4 linked regions of the Chitinophaga caseinilytica genome follow. The protein of the gene in region 1 binds, or shares a complex with, the protein of each later gene. Links are inferred from orthologs where the notes say so. Each region holds a gene or a part of one and is shown on either strand. Other genes may lie near its edges.

Region 1 (5,579 bases):
GAAAGGAGAGAAGCCCGCTGCGCTCGACCTGTTCAACATCGGCCAGAACTACTATTACGCCTCCAGCGGGGGGACGGACACGGCGATGCTGGCCAAGTCTTCCGAAGCCTTCGGAAAGCTGACCACCGCCTTCCCTGACCTCACCACCGGGCACTTCTGGCAGGGGATGGCCGCCGCCGCCCGCGACGTGGAAGCCAAAACCGGGGTGGCACAGCCCTATTTCGATAAATACCTGAGCCTGGCCGAGACGGACCCCGCCAAGAACAAGGCAGGCCTCATCAAGGCGTATACCTACCTGATGGTATATTATTACAATAAGGAAGACAAAGCCAATATGCAGAAGTATATGGACAAACTGACGCCGCTGGATCCTACGAGCGAACCCGTGAAGCAGATCAAAGACATTATGAGCAAGCCCCAGCAAAAAGGCGGCGGACGCTAATAAATATTTAAATTTCAGGCATTTGACATACACGGCCCGGGAACACTCCCGGGCCGTGTACATGTTACACGTTTAGGCTCAATCAATTACACAAACGGGTGAGCGCCCCGGAAACTCCGGAAACCAACGTCACATATTTTATTATATTACATATACAAAAAAAAGATTAGATTTTCAGGATTGTCGATTTGAATTATAGTTTAGTTGCAGTATTTTTGCGCTTTCAGACAATATATTGGGAAGCTTATGTTTTTTGTCTCTGAATTTTTGACAGCAAGCAACACGCCGGTCAGCTATTTTCCTATCCTTTTACAAGTTGTTGCTGCTTTGGGTTTCGTTGGTATCACCATGATTGCCACGCACTTTCTCGGCCCGAAGCGTAAAACCAGTGACAAACTGGAGAATTTCGAAAGCGGTATCGAACAGATGGGGAACGCGCGTCAGCCAGTGGCTATCAAGTACTTTCTGACAGCAATTCTCTTCGTGTTGTTTGATGTGGAAGTCATCTTTTTCTATCCCTACGCTGTTAATTTTAAAGCGTTGGGATGGAGTGGTTTTATGGCGATGCTCGCATTTGTTTGCTTCTTCATGGGCGGTTTCTACTACATCATTAAGAAAGGTGCCCTGAAGTGGGAAGATTGATACTTAGTTAACTATTAATAAATTCCCGCTGTGTGAATGCGGCGGGATTAGGAGGGTAAAGATTATGTCTCGTCCTGTTCAGTTTAATACGAATGTGAAGGTGGTGGAAATGCCGGAAGGCTATAGCGGAGAAGGTTTCTTTGCCACATCTTTCGATAAGGTCATTGGCCTGGCCCGTAAGAATTCCATCTGGCCGCTGCCGTTTGCCACATCCTGCTGTGGCATCGAATTCATGGCCACCATGGCCGCCCACTACGACCTCGCCCGTTTCGGCTCCGAGCGTTTGGGCTTTACGCCCCGCCAGTGCGACCTGCTCATGGTAATGGGTACCATCGCTAAAAAGATGGGGCCCGTGCTGCGGCAGGTATACCTGCAAATGGCGGAGCCCCGCTGGGTGATTGCCGTTGGCGCCTGCGCCAGCAGCGGCGGTATCTTCGATACCTACTCCGTGCTCCAGGGCATCGACCAGATAATCCCCGTGGACGTTTACGTTCCCGGATGCCCCCGCGCCCGGAAGCGATCCTCGACGGCGTGATGCGCGTGCAGGATCTGGTGGGCCAGGAAAGCCTGCGCCGCCGCCATAGCGACCGGTATAAGGATCTCATGAATTCCTACGGAATACAATAGTCACGATAATAGCGATTACATGTCTTTGACGAATGAGCATATCAAGAACAGGCTGGTCGAGAAGTTCGGCGAGGCGTTGACCAATTTTGAAGAGTCGTACGGCATTATGTCGTTCCACGCGCCCAAAGAGATCAATCTGAAAGTCATGCAGTTTCTCTACGACGAAGAGGACCTGGCATTCCGTTTCATGACCGACCTCTGCGGCGTGCATTACCCCGACAACGCGGGTGCCGAACTGGGTGTGGTGTATCACCTGCACAACCTCGTGCAGAACGTGCGCCTCCGGTTCAAAGTGTTCACTGCCGTGGAAACACCGCAGATTTTCACCGCCACCAAGTTGTTCGCCACCGCCAACTGGCAGGAAAGGGAAACATATGATTTCTTCGGGGTCGACTTCGTAGGGCATCCGAACCTGGTCCGCATCCTGAACGTGGATGAAATGGATTACTTCCCCCTGCGCAAGGAATTCCCGCTGGAAGACCAGACCCGTGTAGACAAGGACGACGAAATGTTCGGCCGCGGCGGAAGCGTCGGTATTTAAGTTTAACTTTTAGCAAATCAGGATATGTCTGATCACCATATACAACTACCGGAAGGCTCCATAGAGAAGCAGACCAACACGCTCAACCTTGGGCCTACCCACCCCGCCACCCACGGCGTATTCCAGAACGTACTGGAGATGGACGGCGAAAGGATCGTGTCCGCCACGCCTACCGTTGGCTACATTCACCGCGCTTTCGAAAAAATCGCCGAGCGCAAGCCGTATTACCAGATCACTCCGCTGACAGACAGGCTCAACTACTGCTCGGCCCCCATCAATAACATCGGCTGGCACCTGACCGTGGAAAAGCTCCTGGGCATCAAAACGCCCAAAAGAGTGGATTACCTCCGCGTTATCATCATGGAACTGGCCCGTATCACCGACCACCTCATCTGCAACTCCGTTATCGGCGTAGACTCCGGCGCATTCACCGGCTTCCTCTACGTAATGCAGTACCGCGAACTGGTATACGAAATCTACGAAGAAATCTGCGGCTCGCGCCTCACCACCAATATCGGCCGTATCGGCGGTTTCGAAAGGAACTTCACCGAAACGGCTTTCCGTAAGATCAACAAGTTCCTCGACGAATATCCGGCCGTACTGAAAGAGTTCGAAAAACTCTTCACCCGCAACCGCATCTTCATGGAACGTACCCAGGGCGTTGGCGCCATTACGGCGGAACGCGCCCTCAACTACGGCTTCACCGGTCCGAACCTGCGCGCAGCAGGCGTGGATTACGATGTGCGCGTAGCCACTCCGTACAGCTCTTACGAAGATTTCGAGTTCAGCATTCCCGTAGGCACCACCGGCGACACGTACGACCGTTTCCTGGTGCGCAACGCGGAAATGTGGCAGAGCCTCGGCATCATCCGGCAGGCGATGGACAAACTGAAAGACCTCCCCGCCGATGTCTACCATGCCGACGTTCCTGCTTACTACCTGCCCGACAAGGAAGACGTTTATTCCAAAATGGAAGCGCTCATCTATCACTTCAAGATCGTGATGGGCGAAACCGACATCCTGCCCGGCGAAGTGTACAACGCCGTGGAAGGCGCCAACGGCGAACTGGGATTCTATCTCATTTCCGACGGCGGCCGATCCCCGTACCGCCTGCATTTCCGCAGGCCCTGCTTCATCTATTACCAGGCGTACCCGGAAATGGTGAAGGGCGCGATGCTGAGCGATGCCATCATCTGTATGTCATCCCTCAACCTGATCGCTGGCGAACTGGACGCATAAATTCTTTGGCAGGGCCCCCGCGGGCCCTGCACGCATATATCCTACTATCCCTGAATACCCTATGAAAAAAGTTCTTTTATTATTGAACGCAGTCCTGTGCCTTACCGCCAGCAATGCGGCCGCTCAGCAACAGCTATCCAAAAAGCTCGTGCCTTACCGCATGGGCAATAAATGGGGCTATAGCCGGATCGATAACAATTGGATCGTCATTACACCGCAGTTCGACGATGCGCAACCTTTCGGCGAACTCAACGGGATGTGGATAAAAAACGATGACATCGCCCGGGTGAAGAAAGACGGTAAATCTTTCTGGATTAACGGACGAGGAATCCGGACGGAAGCCGAGGTGGATGTGAAGCGGATTGGGGAAAGCGTCCGGATCGCGGAACTACAGACGGCCGACAAGCCGTCTGACGGAGCGCCCATCGGTCAGCAATCGTCGAACATCAGGTACAGCAACGGGAAAGCCGGGCTGGTAGATGACGGCGAAGTGCTGCTGGAATGTAAGTACGATTCCATTTATGCCCACGGGGCCTTCCGAATGTATGCATTCGTGAAGCTCAACGGCAAATGGGGCGCGGTAGCTACAGAGCAATCGAAGCGTGGCGAGTGGATCGTGCCGGCGCAGTTCGACGCAGTGACCGATATGGATGTGTTCGGCCCCTATTTCCTGGTTACCCTGGACGGTAAGCAGGGCGTATGGAGCAATAACACCGAGTTGTTGCCCCTGGGGTATTATACGATCAGGCTGGCTGGCGGGCCCATGCATTATTGTGCTTTTGCCGTATCCGGCAAAGCCGGCGTGCGGTTGTTCGGGCTGAACGGAAAGCCGCTGGGGAACGAAGTGTACGACTGGGTGTTCACCAATTGGAGTTACATCGGGGTAATCCCCAGGTACGGCATCGATAAACTGGTGTACGTTCGGAAGAATAAAAAATATGGTGTGATCGACGAATCCGGGAAAGCCGTAACGGAGTTGAAATATGACAAGCTGAACGCATTTCCGGATATGCCTTACACACTGGTGATGTATAAAGGGAAGAAGGGTTATATCGGGACGGATGGAACGGAGTATTTCGAGGATTGAAAATGTGGAGCAGGGAAGGGGAATGGAAATGTGCTTTCACGAACTTGTAAAAAACAGAAATTAACTTATAAAGACGAATATAAATGGCCGTTCAATTTTCTGAAGAGAAACTGAATAAAGTAAAAGAGATCATCGCGCGGTACCCGGACGGGAAGCAGAAAAGCGCACTGATCCCTGTGCTGCACCTGGCGCAGGAATCTTTCGGCGGATGGCTCAGCGCGGACACGATGGATTATGTGGCCGGCCTGCTCCAGATCGAGCCGATCGAAGTGTATGAAGTGGCTACCTTCTACTCCATGTTCAACCTGCAGCCCGTAGGCAAATACCTGTTCGAGGTATGCCAGACGGGGCCCTGCATGCTCCGCGGATCTGACGACATTATTCATTATATCAAGGAAAAGCTGGGCATCAAGAACGGGGAAACCACGGCCGACGGGCTGTTTACTCTCAAAACCGTGGAATGCCTCGGCGCCTGCGGTTACGCACCGATGATGCAGCTGGGCAAGTTCTACAAGGAACACCTCACCAAAGAGAAGATAGACCAGATCATCGCGGAGTGCCGCGCACAGGCGAACAACTAAAAGCTGACCGGATCCCTGCCGCCGAAGTGTGCGACGCAACGGGGGAGGAGGGAAGATCGGAAAGCCGACCAAACGAAAAACATCACGTTGCCCAGGCAACAACTTATATAAAGCGAGACAATGGGACGTAAATTACTGTTAGACAAGGCGCATATAGAAGGCATCCGGTATTTCGACGTATACCGGAAAAACGGCGGATATGCCGCTGCCGAAAAAGCCCTGAAGAGCATGAGCCCGGATCAGGTGACGGAAGAAGTGAAGAAAAGCGGCCTGAGAGGCCGTGGCGGCGCGGGCTTCCCCACAGGATTGAAATGGAGCTTCCTGGCCAAACCGGAAGGAGTGCCCCGCTACCTCGTCTGCAACGCCGACGAATCCGAGCCCGGTACCTTCAAAGACCGTTACCTCATGGAGTTTCTCCCG
Region 2 (4,414 bases), 3.7 Mb from region 1 along the record:
GCCTCAAAGGCATCCATGCCGAATTGACGCGGCTGCTGGAGATCCAGTACGGGCAAACGACGGCAGACGGGCGTTTCACCCTGCTGCCCAATCCCTGCCTCGGCACCTGCGACCATGCGCCGGCGATGATGGTCGACAAGGATACCTACCGCGATCTGCAACCTTCCGCATTAGCTGACATACTCGAAAAATATACCTGATATGGAACGACCGCTCACACAACACATCACCTTTCCGCCGCTGGAGATCCGCCAGTACGAGGCCATCGGCGGCTACCAGGCCGTGCGCAAGGCGGTTCGCCATATGCAGCCGCAGGAAGTGACGGCACTGGTGAAGGAATCCAACATGAAAGGCCGTGGCGGCGCGGGATTCAGCACCGGCATGAAGTGGAGCTTCGTGCCGATGGACGTTCCCGGCCCCAAGTACCTCGTGGCCAATGCCGACGAAATGGAACCGGGAACGTTCAAAGACAGATGGCTGCTGGAAGGCAATCCCCATCAGCTGCTGGAAGGGATGATCGTAGCGGCGTACGCGATTCAGGCCACCGAAGCGTTCGTGTTCCTCCGCTGGGCGTATAAAGACGCGGCCATCGCTGTGCGGAAGGCGATCGCGGAGGCGTATGATGCGGGGTACCTGGGAAAAGATATCCTCGGCACCGGGTATTCCCTTGAAATGCATTTGCATACGGGCGTGGGGAGATACATGTGCGGCGAAGAAACCGCGCTCCTCAATTCCCTCGAAGGCAAACGCGCCACGCCGCGCGCCAAACCCCCGTTCCCGCAAGTCTCCGGACTGTTCGGCAAACCCACCATCGTCAACAACGTCGAAACACTGTCGTTCATCCCCCATATCGTCAATAAAGGCGCAGACTGGTTTAAATCACTGAGCAGAACGGCCGACGGCGGCACCAAAATTTACGGCGTTTCCGGCCGCGTGAACAAACCCGGCGCCTGGGAACTCCCCATGGGCATCACGATGCGCGAATTGATGGAAGATTACGCCGGCGGCATGAAAAACGGCTTCGGTTTCCGGGGCGTGTTGCCGGGCGGCGCATCCACCGACTTCCTCATCGAAAAACACATGGATATCACCCTCGATTTCGCCGGCGTTGCCGCAGCAGGCAGTCGTTTGGGAACGGGAACGATGGTGGTGCTCGACGATCAGACCTGTCCCGTCGGGTTCGTACACAACCTCGAGCACTTCTTCGCACAGGAATCCTGCGGTTTCTGCACACCCTGCCGCGAAGGCCTTCCCTGGACGGAAAAGCTCCTCTGGGCCATCGAGCAGGGAAGGGGGCGCAACGAAGACCTCGAGCTCCTGCTCCGCCATACCGAATGGCTCGGGCCAGGGAACACTTTCTGCGCGCTGGCGCCCGGTGCCATGGAGCCTTTGCAAAGCGCGCTCAAATATTTCCGCGACGATTTTGAAAGACACATCCGGGAACACCGCTGTCCGTATCACGACCCCGTGCCGGCCGCTCCCGCATCCGCTCACCTCCATCATACCCATCACTTATGACCATCTACATCGATAACAAGCCATACGAAGTGAAGCCGGGGAAGAATCTCCTGGAAGCCTGTCTGGAGCTGGGTTTAAACCTTCCGTACTTCTGCTGGCACCCGGCGCTTGGCTCCGTGGGCGCCTGCAGGCAATGCGCCGTGAAAGTGTTCAAGGACGAAGACGATAAAACGGGGCGCCTGGTGATGGGATGCATGGAGCCTGTGCGCGACAATCTCCGGCTTTCGCTGGAAGACCCTGGCGCAAAGGCTTTTCGCGACCAGGTCATCGGCTGGCTCATGACCAACCACCCGCACGATTGCGCCGTGTGCGATGAAGGCGGCTCCTGCCATTTGCAGGACATGACGGTGATGACGGGCCACACGTACCGCAATTACCGCTTCTCCAAACGGACGTACGAGAACCAGGACCTCGGGCCCTTCCTCAACCACGAAATGAACCGCTGCATCCAGTGTTACCGGTGCGTGCGTTTTTATAAAGACTATGCCGGCGGAAAAGACCTCAACGTGTTCGCCGCACACAACCACGTGTATTTCGGGCGATGCGAAAGCGGCCGGCTGGAAAGTGAGTTCAGCGGGAATCTTGCGGAAGTTTGTCCCACCGGCGTGTTTACCGACAAAACCCTCAAATCGCATTACACCCGGAAGTGGGACATGACCTGGGCGCCGTCGGTCTGCCAGGGCTGCTCCCTGGGATGCAACACGAGCGCCGGCGAGCGTTACGGTTCCCTGCGCCAGATCGCCAACCGCTACAACGGCGAAGTGAACGGCTATTTTCTCTGCGATCGCGGAAGGTATGGATATGAGTTCGTCAACAGCGACCAGCGCATCCTGCAACCCGCGTTCCGCCCGCATTCCAATGGTACGGTCAATAAGGAACAGGTGCTGGGCCAGGTGGCGGCGCGGTTGAAGAACGGCCGCACCATCGGCATCGGCTCGCCACGCGCCAGCCTGGAATCGAATTTCGCGCTGAAGCTGCTGGTGGGAGACGACAATTTCTACCTCGGCATGTCCGATTCGGACCATGACCATACTTCCCTCGCATTGAAAATCCTCCGCGACGGGCCCGTTCGTACGCCTTCCCTGCAGGAAGCAGGGCAGGCCGATGCGGTATTTATTTTGGGCGAAGACCTCACCAATACCGCGCCCATGCTCGCATTGGCGGTGCGGCAGGCCGTTCGGCGGAAGCCGGAGGCCGACGCCATGGGGCAGATCCACCTGGCCGAATGGCAGGACGCCGCCGTGCGCGAAGCGGTGCAGGAAGATCATGGGCCGCTTTTCATATTCAACACCATCCCCACCAAGCTGGACGAACTGGCGGAAGCCGTGCAACGCGGCGCGCCCGAACAGTTGGCGCGACTGGGTTTCGCGGTGGCGCAGCAGTTAGGGGCCGACATCGGGCCCATTACCGGATTGACGCCGGAAGAAACCGCGCTGGCCGAAAAAATAGCGGTGGCGCTGCTGGCGGCGGAGCGGCCGCTGATCATCGGCGGGTACGGCAGCGGATGCGATCATATGATGAAAGCCGCGGCCAACGTGGCCTGGGCGTTACAACACAAAGGCCGCAATCCCATGCTTAGCCTCACGTTGCCGGAAGTGAACAGTCTTGGCCTCGAAATGCTCGGCGGCCACCGGCTCGATACGGCCATCGATGTGTTGCGGCAGGGAGAGGCGGATACGGTGATCGTGCTGGAAAACGATCTCTACCGCCGCGCAGACGAACATCTTATCGACGAATTTTTCCTGCATGCGCAGGATGTCATCCTCATCGATCATTTATACAACCGCACCGCCGAGAAAGCGACGGTGCTGCTGCCCGCGGGGACCTTCGCTGAAGCCGACGGCACCGTCGTCAACAACGAAGGCCGCGCGCAGCGTTACTACCAGGTGTACGTTCCCAAAGGCGACGTGCAGGAAAGCTGGCGCTGGTGCCTCCAGATCGCGGAGCGCGCGCAGGTGCCATCGCTCCACGGCCTCCATAACCTCGACGATATCGATTGGGCGCTGACTACCGGTATGCCGGCTCTCGCATCCGTACAGCATCTCGCGCCGCACGCCGATTTCAGGATCAACGGGCAGCGCATCCCCCGCGAGCCGCACCGCTACAGCGGGCGAACGGCCATGGATGCGAATGTGAACGTGAGCGAGCCCAAGCCCGCGGAAGACGAGGATACGCCGCTGTCCTTCACCATGGAAGGTTTCAGGGGAGAACCGCCGGCACCGCTCATTCCGTTCTTCTGGTCGCCGGGCTGGAATTCCGTACAATCCGTGAACAAATACCAGCAGGAAATAGGAGGGCACCTCCATGGCGGCGACCCGGGCATCCGCCTGCTGGAACCGCATGTGAACGGTGGGCCACCGTATTTCCATGAGGCACCGGACACGTTCGTGCCGATCCCGGGGCATGTGCACATCATACCGGTCTATAACATTTTCGGGTCGGAGGAGCTGAGCATGTACACATCCGGCATCGCGAAAAACGCATCTGATTTTTGCTGCATTTTCCTCAACCCGGACGATCTCGCGCAATGGAACATCACGCCCGGTAACTGGGTGACGGTGGAAATGGACCATCATACCTGCAAGCTGGTGGCCAGGGCCAACCATTGGATGCCGCGCGGGCTGGCGGGCGTGAACGCGGGACTGCCGCATTCGCCCGTAGTGGATTTGCCGGTACTGGCGAAGATGCAGGCGTAAACGACAACGTTAAAACATTTCGATATGGAAGCACAATACTGGTGGATCATCGGCGGCGTACTGTTCGTACTGCTCAATACGGCGGCCGGCCTCATCTGGCTCGAAAGGCGGGTGCTGGCGCTCTGGCAGGACAGGTATGGCCCCAACCGGGCAGGACCTTTCGGCATCCTCATCGTGCTGGCGGATACGCTGAAACTGTT
Region 3 (2,929 bases), 3.7 Mb from region 1 along the record:
CGATCATTTATACAACCGCACCGCCGAGAAAGCGACGGTGCTGCTGCCCGCGGGGACCTTCGCTGAAGCCGACGGCACCGTCGTCAACAACGAAGGCCGCGCGCAGCGTTACTACCAGGTGTACGTTCCCAAAGGCGACGTGCAGGAAAGCTGGCGCTGGTGCCTCCAGATCGCGGAGCGCGCGCAGGTGCCATCGCTCCACGGCCTCCATAACCTCGACGATATCGATTGGGCGCTGACTACCGGTATGCCGGCTCTCGCATCCGTACAGCATCTCGCGCCGCACGCCGATTTCAGGATCAACGGGCAGCGCATCCCCCGCGAGCCGCACCGCTACAGCGGGCGAACGGCCATGGATGCGAATGTGAACGTGAGCGAGCCCAAGCCCGCGGAAGACGAGGATACGCCGCTGTCCTTCACCATGGAAGGTTTCAGGGGAGAACCGCCGGCACCGCTCATTCCGTTCTTCTGGTCGCCGGGCTGGAATTCCGTACAATCCGTGAACAAATACCAGCAGGAAATAGGAGGGCACCTCCATGGCGGCGACCCGGGCATCCGCCTGCTGGAACCGCATGTGAACGGTGGGCCACCGTATTTCCATGAGGCACCGGACACGTTCGTGCCGATCCCGGGGCATGTGCACATCATACCGGTCTATAACATTTTCGGGTCGGAGGAGCTGAGCATGTACACATCCGGCATCGCGAAAAACGCATCTGATTTTTGCTGCATTTTCCTCAACCCGGACGATCTCGCGCAATGGAACATCACGCCCGGTAACTGGGTGACGGTGGAAATGGACCATCATACCTGCAAGCTGGTGGCCAGGGCCAACCATTGGATGCCGCGCGGGCTGGCGGGCGTGAACGCGGGACTGCCGCATTCGCCCGTAGTGGATTTGCCGGTACTGGCGAAGATGCAGGCGTAAACGACAACGTTAAAACATTTCGATATGGAAGCACAATACTGGTGGATCATCGGCGGCGTACTGTTCGTACTGCTCAATACGGCGGCCGGCCTCATCTGGCTCGAAAGGCGGGTGCTGGCGCTCTGGCAGGACAGGTATGGCCCCAACCGGGCAGGACCTTTCGGCATCCTCATCGTGCTGGCGGATACGCTGAAACTGTTTTTCAAGGAAGACTGGATCCCGCCGTTTGCGGACAAGGTCGTATTCGTGTTTGCGCCGGCGGTGGTGGTGGCGAGTGTGCTCATGGCTTTTGCCGTGGTGCCTTTCGGGCCGGGGATCGTGGTGGCCGACATGAACATCGGGTTACTTTTTTTCCTGGCGATGTCTTCGCTGGGCGTGTACAGCATTGTGCTGGGGGGATGGGCGTCCAACAATAAATACGCATTGCTGGGCGCCATGCGGGGCGCGTCGCAGATGATCAGCTACGAAGTGTTCATGGGCCTGGCGCTCATGGGAACGGTCATCCTCAGCGGTACGTTCAACCTTGGGCAGATCGTGGAAGCGCAGCGCGGGATGTGGTATATATTCCCGCAGTTACTGGGTTTCCTCATCTTCTTCATCGCAGGCATCGCCGAAACGCACCGCCTGCCGTTCGATATCCCGGAAGCGGAAAGCGAACTGGTGGCGGGTTTCCACTCAGAATATTCGGGAATGAAATTCGGGATGTTCTTCATCGGGGAATATCTCGGCATCACCCTCATTTCCTCCATGATCGTGACGCTGTATTTCGGAGGATGGCTGGGCCCCGCCTTCCTGCCCGGCGTGATCTGGTTTGTACTGAAAACGTTCGTGTTCATCATAGTCTTCATCCTGCTGCGCGCTTCCATGCCGCGGCCGCGGTACGATCAGCTGATGGAATACGGATGGAAGGTATTGTTCCCGCTGTCTTTGCTCAACCTGCTCGGCACGGCGGCCATCAAATTGTTCATCGATAAATGACCGGTTATGTTCAGTTTACTCAGAAGTATGTGGCTGGTGTTCCTGCACATGTTCCACAAACGCGAAACGTACCAGTACCCGGAAGAAAAAGCCCCCTTCCCGCACGCTGGCGCGGCCGCATTGCGCTCACCCGCGACCCTGACGGCGGCGAGCGCTGCGTGGGCTGCTATCTCTGCGCCGCCGCATGCCCGGTAGACTGCATTTCGCTGCAGGCTGCCGAAGGCCCCGACGGGCGGCGCTATCCCGGCTTCTTCCGCATCAACTTTTCCCGCTGCATCTTCTGCGGGTTCTGTGAAGAGGCCTGTCCTACCTACGCCATACAATTGCTGCCCGATTTCGAAATGGCGGAATACGACCGGCAGAACCTGGTGTATGAAAAGGAAGACCTGCTGATCAATAGCCAGGGCAAATATCCCGGCTACAACTATTACCGCGTGGCGGGCATGGCCATCGCCGGGAAAGACAAGGGAGAAGCCCAGCACGAGGAGCCGCCGGTCAACGTGCGCAGTCTGTTACCTTAAAAACCGTTCGGTATGGGAACCGCATTTTATATCGCCGCCGCTGTGGCCGTTTTGTCGACCATCATGGTCATCACCCGGTACAACATCATGCATGCGCTGCTGTACTTCATCGTATCGCTGATCAGCGTGGCGGTGGTGTTTTACCTGTATGGGGCGCCGTTCATGGCGGCGCTGGAGCTGATCATTTACGCGGGCGCCATCATGGTGCTGATCATATTTTTCGTGATGATGCTCAGCCTCGGGAGCCAGACCGCCGGCGAAGAGCGCAGCTGGATGACGCCGGGCGTATGGATCGGTCCGTCGATACTATGCCTCGTACTGCTGGCCGAGCTGATCTTCCTCATGGTGCAGCCTGTGGATACGGGCGCGGAGATCAAAGTGGTAGACCCGAAGGCGGTGGGCCAAAGTTTGTTCGGCCCTTACATCCTGGCTGTTGAGCTGGCGGGCATGCTGCTGATGGCGGGGATCGTAGGGGCTTATCACCTCGGCCGCCAAAAGAAAA
Region 4 (5,591 bases), 3.7 Mb from region 1 along the record:
CGGCCGGCGGGCCAACGGTATATACATCCCCCGGTTCCGCAATATCGGCGGCAATACCAACCGAAAGGATTATGTGCGCGGATTCGGCTACCAGGGCGGCGCCGGGCGCGGCCGAAAACAAACGATGGACGGCATCGGCATCGAACTGAAAGAAAATAATACGGAACCCGGTGAATGGGGCATGTGGATCGGTGCATGGGGCGAACATCTGCCGTATGCGGACAATACCGTGCGCCTCAATAAATCGAAAACCGACAAATGGGGGCTGCCCACGCTGGACATCGACTGCAACTTCCGCGACAACGAGCTGGCCATGCGCAAAGACATGCTGGAAAGCGCGAAGGAAATGCTGGAAGCGGCAGGATTGAAGAACGTTGGCGGTAGTGATGATATGCCGCCTCCGGGCCATTGCATCCACGAAATGGGGACGGCGCGCATGGGCCGCGATCCCAAAACCTCCGTGCTCAACGGTTTCAACCAGGTGCATGCGGCAAAGAACGTGTTCATCACAGACGGCGCGTGCATGAGCTCATCGGCCTGTCAAAACCCGTCGATCACCTACATGGCGCTTACCGCGCGTGCGGTGGACCATGGCGTGAACGAGCTGAAGAAACAGAATTTGTAGTCATAACAGTGATGTACATACGAAAGGCCGGCGCATTGCCGGCCTTTCTTTTTGGGCATAGGCAGGGGGATATGGAAGAGAAGTAGTCTGGTAGTACGGTTATAGCTCAAGCGCAAGGCCGCTGATGTGTATGGGGAACGTGGCAATATCGGTAGCTTCACCGGTTGCCAGGTTGATACGGTAGAGTTTGGTGACATTATCGGCACGGGTCGTGAGCGCGGCATATGCCCGGTTATCCTTGCCTGAAATATCGAAACCGTTGATGACGCTGAGATTGGTGATGCCCAACTGGCCGATGCCATTGACGTAGCCGGTAGGCGGTTCATATTGTTTTACCAGCGTGCCCGAAGTGGTGATATGATACAACGTAGTGCTGGTGGCGCCTTTGAAATTATTGGAATAGGCGGAGGCGGTAATGGTAAGCACGGTAGGATTGATGACGCCATCTGCGCGGACGAGGTGGCCGTCTTCCGGTGCGATCACGACGTTTTCGTCCTGGTTGCCGACGATGCGCAGGTAATCCGAGACGGGGTTGAAATCGATCCCCAGTTCTTCGCTGTACAGTTTGAATTCGTAAGTATTGGTGCTGTACAACGTTGTGGCGGCGGTTTCCCTGTTGATTTTGTATAGACGGGTATGTGTAGACGCGTAGAGTTGTCCATCAGCCGGCCGGATGTCCAGCCCGACGAGTGTTTGTCCGGCGGGAATGCCTGTGATGGCGAGGTTGGTGATGATCTTACCGGGCTCTTCGATCCGGAAGCCGAGGAGTTTATGGTCGGTCGTAAGTGCCCAGGCGTTGGGTTTCAGGGGCTCGGGATCCCGTTTTTTATCACTTTTGCTACAGGAGAATAAAAGGAAAAGTACGGCGGAAGCCGCAAGGGGAGTGGATTTCATGACGGAGGAGTTAATCGTTCTGGAAATGGATTGCTCCCCGAAATCACATTTTATACCAAATAGTACAAAAATAATTTGAACCATTTGGTATAGAATTGAAATTTTGCCTTGCCGCCTGGCTGCGATCCGGCACCAACGAAATTGTGGTGTTTGACCGGCATCAGACGGTTGTTGCGTCGGTATCCGGGCGTTCACGGATGGAATAACGGAAGGGCCGTTGCAGTGGGGATTAACATCGGGTTAAAAATTTACACGTATAACGGATTATTTGGTAGCGGGAATAGGGGCGCAAACAAATTTGTTGACGGCTTTTTTCCCGCTTCTTTTTGATTTTACGAATTAATTAAGGTAACTTAAAGTAGGTTTTTCGCACACGTTATTGTTAAAACTTAAATAGAGCTTACCATGGGGAGAGTCAGAGACATCTTGGTGGGCAAAGGTCACGCAGTTTACTCCGTACATCCGGACAGCACCGTTTATGAAGCCCTTAAAGTATTGGTGGACCGGAATGTTGGCGCCCTCACCGTCGTAGATAAAGATCATTTTATGGGCATATTTTCCGAGCGCGATTATGCGCGCCGGGTAATATTGAAAGGTCGTGCTTCGAAAGAGACCACGATCCGCGAGATCATGACAGAACATCCGATCACGGTTTCGGAAGACGAAACGATCGAGAACTGCATGTGTAAGATGACCGATAAAAGAATCCGGCATTTGCCGGTGGTGGATGCCGGAGGAAGACTCATCGGCATTGTCTCCATCGGGGATGTAGTGAAATATATCATGGACGAACAGAAGCACATCATTGAAAACCTGGAGTGCTATATTACCGGCACGCATCATTAACGGATCAGTTACAACAGTTACAGACAGCCACATCCCCGGCGTTGTTTATTGTTTTATGGCCTGCATCTGCCCGGTGCCAGGAGTTGGATTTTGATTGGCTACAATACAACAACCGCAAAGGATCCCTCACCAGCGCCCATCCGGATTATCCGCAGATGAACCCATAAAACGACTGTTATGCACCCAACCTGGCCATTTCTCGTATTTGGCGCCATCGTACTTGTATTGGTACTGGCGATCCTGGGTCTGTCCTACCTGCTGGGCCAGCGCCATAAAGACCGCTCTACGGGCGAAGCTTATGAATCCGGTATTTTATCTACCGGCTCCGCGCGTCTCCGCTTCCCGTCCCAATTTTACCTTGTTGCCATGTTGTTTGTCATCTTCGACATCGAGACCGTTTTCGTGATCTCCTGGGCCATCGCGTTCGGAGAGCTCGGATGGGCGGGGTTCATCGGCGTGTCTGTCTTCATCGCCATTCTGCTCGTCGTGCTCATTTACGAATGGCGGAACGGCGCATTGGATTTCGGGCCTGATGGAAAGAAAATCCTGAAAGCCTTCCGGAAGATGAAGTCCACATCCCTTCAACCTAAAACCGATAGCCATGAAGTGGTGGTTAACTGAACCGAAAGAAGCCGCGCCGCGCAGCAACGGCAATTATTCGGCCGAAGACTCCGTGGGCCAGAGCGTGATGCTCACCTCCGTAGAGCGCCTCGTGGCCTGGGGCCGCAAAAACAGCATGTGGCCCTTCCACTTCGGGCTTTCCTGCTGCTTCGTGGAAATGGCCACGGGGATGACGCCCAAGTACGATCTCGCTCGGTTCGGCGCGGAAGTGATCCGCGGAACGCCCCGCGAAGCAGACGTCATGATCATCGCCGGGACCGTTTTCATCAAGATGGCGCCCATCATCCAGCGGCTATACGAACAGATGATGGAACCGCGCTGGGTAATTTCTATGGGCAGCTGCGCGAATTCAGGCGGGATGTATGATATTTACAGTGTGGTACAGGGCGTCGACAAGTTTTTACCGGTAGACGTATACGTGCCCGGATGCCCGCCGCGCCCCGACGCCTTCATGCACGGCCTGCTGCTGTTGCAGGAATCAGTCGGGAAGGAACTGCGCCCCCTGAGCTGGACGATCGGCGACCAGGGCGTGATCAGGCCCGAAAAAGAATCGATGAAAGACCGCTTCCGCGAGAAGCGCCAGAATATGACCGAATTCAAGACGCCGGACGAAATCTGAAAGGGATCCCGTCCGCCGCAACCTATAAACCTACACTGCATGAGTATCCGAAGGATCACCGAGAATGTCTATGAACTGAACCTGGGAAAGTCGAACGCATTTCTGATCGACGATGAAAAGCTGACGCTCATAGACACGGGAGAGCCCGACAGCAGCGGCCTCATTTTGGAACTGCTGCAATCCATCGGCCGGCAGCCGGATGACCTGAAAAACATCCTGCTGACACACAGCCACCCGGACCATTCCGGCAGCGCTGCCGACCTGAAGGCCATTACGGGTGCGAAGATATACATGCATCCGGCCGAGAGGAAGTGGGTGGAAGCGGGGTACATCCCGAAGCCCGAACGTCCGCATTTCACGGGGCTGGTCAACCGCCTCATTTACCGGATGTTCATTGCCGGGGCGCCCGGTTCCATCACGCCGTTCCGGATAGACCGGTTGCTGGAAGACGGCGAATGGCTGCCCATCGGCGGCGGGATTCAGGCGGTGCACATTCCGGGGCATAGCGAAGGGCAACTGGCCTTTTTCTTCCCGGGGGCGAAGAATGTGCTGTTTGCGGCAGATGCCTGCGACAATCTCTTCGGACTGGGGTATTCGACCTTTTACGAAGACTTCGAAGCAGGGAGGCACAGCCTCGAAAAGCTGGCGACGTTCGATTTCGACATCGCCTGTTTCGGTCACGGAAAAAGCATTCTGCACGGTGCAGGCATGAAATTCGGCCGGAAGTTCATCGGCCACCATCATCATCACGGCGGGCATCCGCAAAGGGCCGCAGCGGCGGCAGGAGAAGAGGCAACGATAAGGGTGCATGAACCGGAAGAAAGAATCTGAAACTGATACAAAACCCGATATAGCGACCAACAGCTCATTTCAAGCAAGGGTATAACAGACTGGAAAAGCCAGCAGCCAGGCGCATGGATACACAAAACCCACATCATGCCTGCAAGCATCTTTTCTGCCCTCTGCTCCCGGTTCGGCGAGCAGCTGTTCCATGAACAGCTCACCCGGGATGAGACGCCCACCATCTGGACGCCACAAGGGAAGATCGTACCTGTACTGGAGTACCTCCGCAGTGAAGCGGACCAACCTTACCGCATGCTCTATGACCTCACGGCCATCGATGAGCGTGCTTGTAAAAGTAAGTACAACGGCACCTGCGAATTCACCCTCGTCTACCATCTCTTTTCCTTCGAACGAAATGCCTTCCTCCGCCTGAAAGTAGCCCTCCGCGGCGAATTCCCGTCCACCCCCAGCGTAACCCACATCTGGCCGTCTGCCAACTGGTATGAAAGGGAAGTGTTCGATATGTTCGGCATCCGTTTCGATGGGCATCCCCTGCTTCGCCGCATTCTTATGCCTACCACCTGGGAGGGGCACCCACTCCGCAAGGAGCATCCCGCACGGGCCACCGAAATGGGGCCGTTCCGATTGTTTCCCGAAAAAGAAGACAGGGAGCAGGAGGCCCTGCAGTTCGACCCGGAAGAATGGGGCCTCCAGCGGCAGTCCGACGACTCCGATTTCATGTTCCTCAACATCGGCCCCCAACACCCCGGCACCCACGGCGTGCTCCGGATCATTCTCCAGCTATCCGGTGAAGATATCGTAGACGCCGTGCCAGACATCGGTTTCCATCACCGCGGCGCCGAAAAAATGGGGGAACGCCAGAGCTGGCACACCTACATTCCCTACACAGACCGCATCGATTACCTCGGCGGCGTCAACAATAACCTCGCTTACTTACTTTCCGTAGAAAAACTGGCCGGCATCCACATCCCGCAACGGGCCGAAGTGATCCGCGTCATGCTTTGCGAACTGTTCCGCATCGCCAGTCACCTCGTGTGGTACGGCACTTTCGCGCAGGACGTGGGGCAGCTTTCTCCCGTGTTCTACATGTTCACCGACCGGGAAAAGATCTTCAATATCATCGAAGCCGTCTGCGGCGGGCGGATGCATCCCAACTGGTTCCGTATCGGCGGCGTGGCGCAG

Evidence for each region.
Region 2: the proteins of WJU22_RS00595 (region 1) and nuoG are in contact, whole or in part, in a crystal structure (PDB 3IAS), measured with the Thermus thermophilus proteins. The link is inferred for Chitinophaga caseinilytica from one-to-one orthologs. Residues at the interface, in WP_223903221.1 of Thermus thermophilus: Pro305, Pro307, Gln308, Thr310, Pro311, Pro312, Pro313, Leu316, Thr319, Ser320, Met321, Glu322, Ala323, Val324, Ile325, Tyr326, Phe328, Lys329, Thr332; in WP_096411121.1 of Thermus thermophilus: Glu109, Leu112, His115, Pro116, Leu117, Cys119, Pro120, Gly125, Gly126, Gln131, Asp132, Thr134, Val135, Gly138, Leu139, Leu151, Pro152, Tyr154, Thr155, Arg161, Arg245, Trp247.
Region 3: the proteins of WJU22_RS00595 (region 1) and nuoH are in contact, whole or in part, in a cryo-EM structure (PDB 6ZJN), measured with the Thermus thermophilus proteins. The link is inferred for Chitinophaga caseinilytica from one-to-one orthologs. Residues at the interface, in WP_223903221.1 of Thermus thermophilus: Pro35, Ser36, Asp139, Gly141, Ala142; in WP_096411122.1 of Thermus thermophilus: Ala224, Glu225, Gln226, Glu227, Ala295, Trp297, Phe298, Arg299.
Region 4: the proteins of WJU22_RS00595 (region 1) and WJU22_RS15560 are in contact, whole or in part, in a cryo-EM structure (PDB 6KHJ), measured with the Thermosynechococcus vestitus proteins. The link is inferred for Chitinophaga caseinilytica from one-to-one orthologs. Residues at the interface, in WP_011057128.1 of Thermosynechococcus vestitus: Pro17, His18, His19, Pro20, Ser21, Met22, Val25, Arg27, Met29, Thr31, Ile38, Asp39, Cys40, Glu41, Pro42, Val43, Ile44, Gly45, Tyr46, Leu47, His48, Arg49, Gly50, Met51, Lys53, Ile54, Asn57, Arg58, Pro65, Tyr66; in WP_011056552.1 of Thermosynechococcus vestitus: Leu46, Met47, Tyr48, Thr50, Ala51, Cys52, Phe54, Ile55, Glu56, Ala58, Ala59, Ile61, Gly62, Ser63, Arg64, Phe65, Asn76, Pro78, Thr89, Thr91, Lys93, Met94, Ala97, Leu101, Met123, Phe124, Ser126, Asp127, Ser128, Tyr129.

What each region holds. Positions count from the first base shown.
Region 1 is NZ_CP150096.1:133,511-139,089, reverse strand. Bases 1,565-4,383 are described here. They hold WJU22_RS00595 (NADH-quinone oxidoreductase subunit D), read left to right. Parts: upstream 1,565-2,276; coding sequence 2,277-3,491; downstream 3,492-4,383. Other genes in these bases: WJU22_RS00590 (WG repeat-containing protein), read left to right, coding at 3,574-4,383; WJU22_RS00600 (NADH-quinone oxidoreductase subunit C), read left to right, coding at 1,731-2,252; WJU22_RS00605 (NADH-quinone oxidoreductase subunit B), read left to right, coding at 1,565-1,619. In the rest of the region: WJU22_RS00615 (tetratricopeptide repeat protein), read left to right, coding at 1-442; WJU22_RS00610 (NADH-quinone oxidoreductase subunit A), read left to right, coding at 689-1,084; more of WJU22_RS00605, read left to right, coding at 1,149-1,564; more of WJU22_RS00590, read left to right, coding at 4,384-4,578; WJU22_RS00585 (NAD(P)H-dependent oxidoreductase subunit E), read left to right, coding at 4,662-5,159; NADH-quinone oxidoreductase subunit NuoF, read left to right, coding at 5,280-5,579.
Region 2 is NZ_CP150096.1:3,804,281-3,808,694, forward strand. What follows is about bases 1,115-4,414. They hold nuoG (NADH-quinone oxidoreductase subunit NuoG), read left to right. Parts: upstream 1,115-1,514; coding sequence 1,515-4,214; downstream 4,215-4,414. Other genes in these bases: nuoF (NADH-quinone oxidoreductase subunit NuoF), read left to right, coding at 1,115-1,518; nuoH (NADH-quinone oxidoreductase subunit NuoH), read left to right, coding at 4,239-4,414. In the rest of the region: NADH-quinone oxidoreductase subunit NuoE, read left to right, coding at 1-200; more of nuoF, read left to right, coding at 202-1,114. UniProt on the Escherichia coli protein: NDH-1 shuttles electrons from NADH, via FMN and iron-sulfur (Fe-S) centers, to quinones in the respiratory chain. The immediate electron acceptor for the enzyme in this species is believed to be ubiquinone.
Region 3 is NZ_CP150096.1:3,807,567-3,810,495, forward strand. It holds nuoH (NADH-quinone oxidoreductase subunit NuoH), read left to right. Parts: upstream 1-952; coding sequence 953-1,906; downstream 1,907-2,929. Other genes in the region: nuoG (NADH-quinone oxidoreductase subunit NuoG), read left to right, coding at 1-928. UniProt on the Escherichia coli protein: NDH-1 shuttles electrons from NADH, via FMN and iron-sulfur (Fe-S) centers, to quinones in the respiratory chain. The immediate electron acceptor for the enzyme in this species is believed to be ubiquinone.
Region 4 is NZ_CP150096.1:3,797,725-3,803,315, forward strand. Bases 1,955-4,785 are described here. They hold WJU22_RS15560 (NADH-quinone oxidoreductase subunit B family protein), read left to right. Parts: upstream 1,955-2,966; coding sequence 2,967-3,605; downstream 3,606-4,785. Other genes in these bases: WJU22_RS15550 (CBS domain-containing protein), read left to right, coding at 1,955-2,365; WJU22_RS15555 (NADH-quinone oxidoreductase subunit A), read left to right, coding at 2,543-2,986; WJU22_RS15565 (MBL fold metallo-hydrolase), read left to right, coding at 3,645-4,436. In the rest of the region: WJU22_RS15540 (GMC family oxidoreductase), read left to right, coding at 1-625; WJU22_RS15545 (DUF4394 domain-containing protein), read right to left, coding at 725-1,519; more of WJU22_RS15550, read left to right, coding at 1,925-1,954. UniProt on the Escherichia coli protein: NDH-1 shuttles electrons from NADH, via FMN and iron-sulfur (Fe-S) centers, to quinones in the respiratory chain. The immediate electron acceptor for the enzyme in this species is ubiquinone.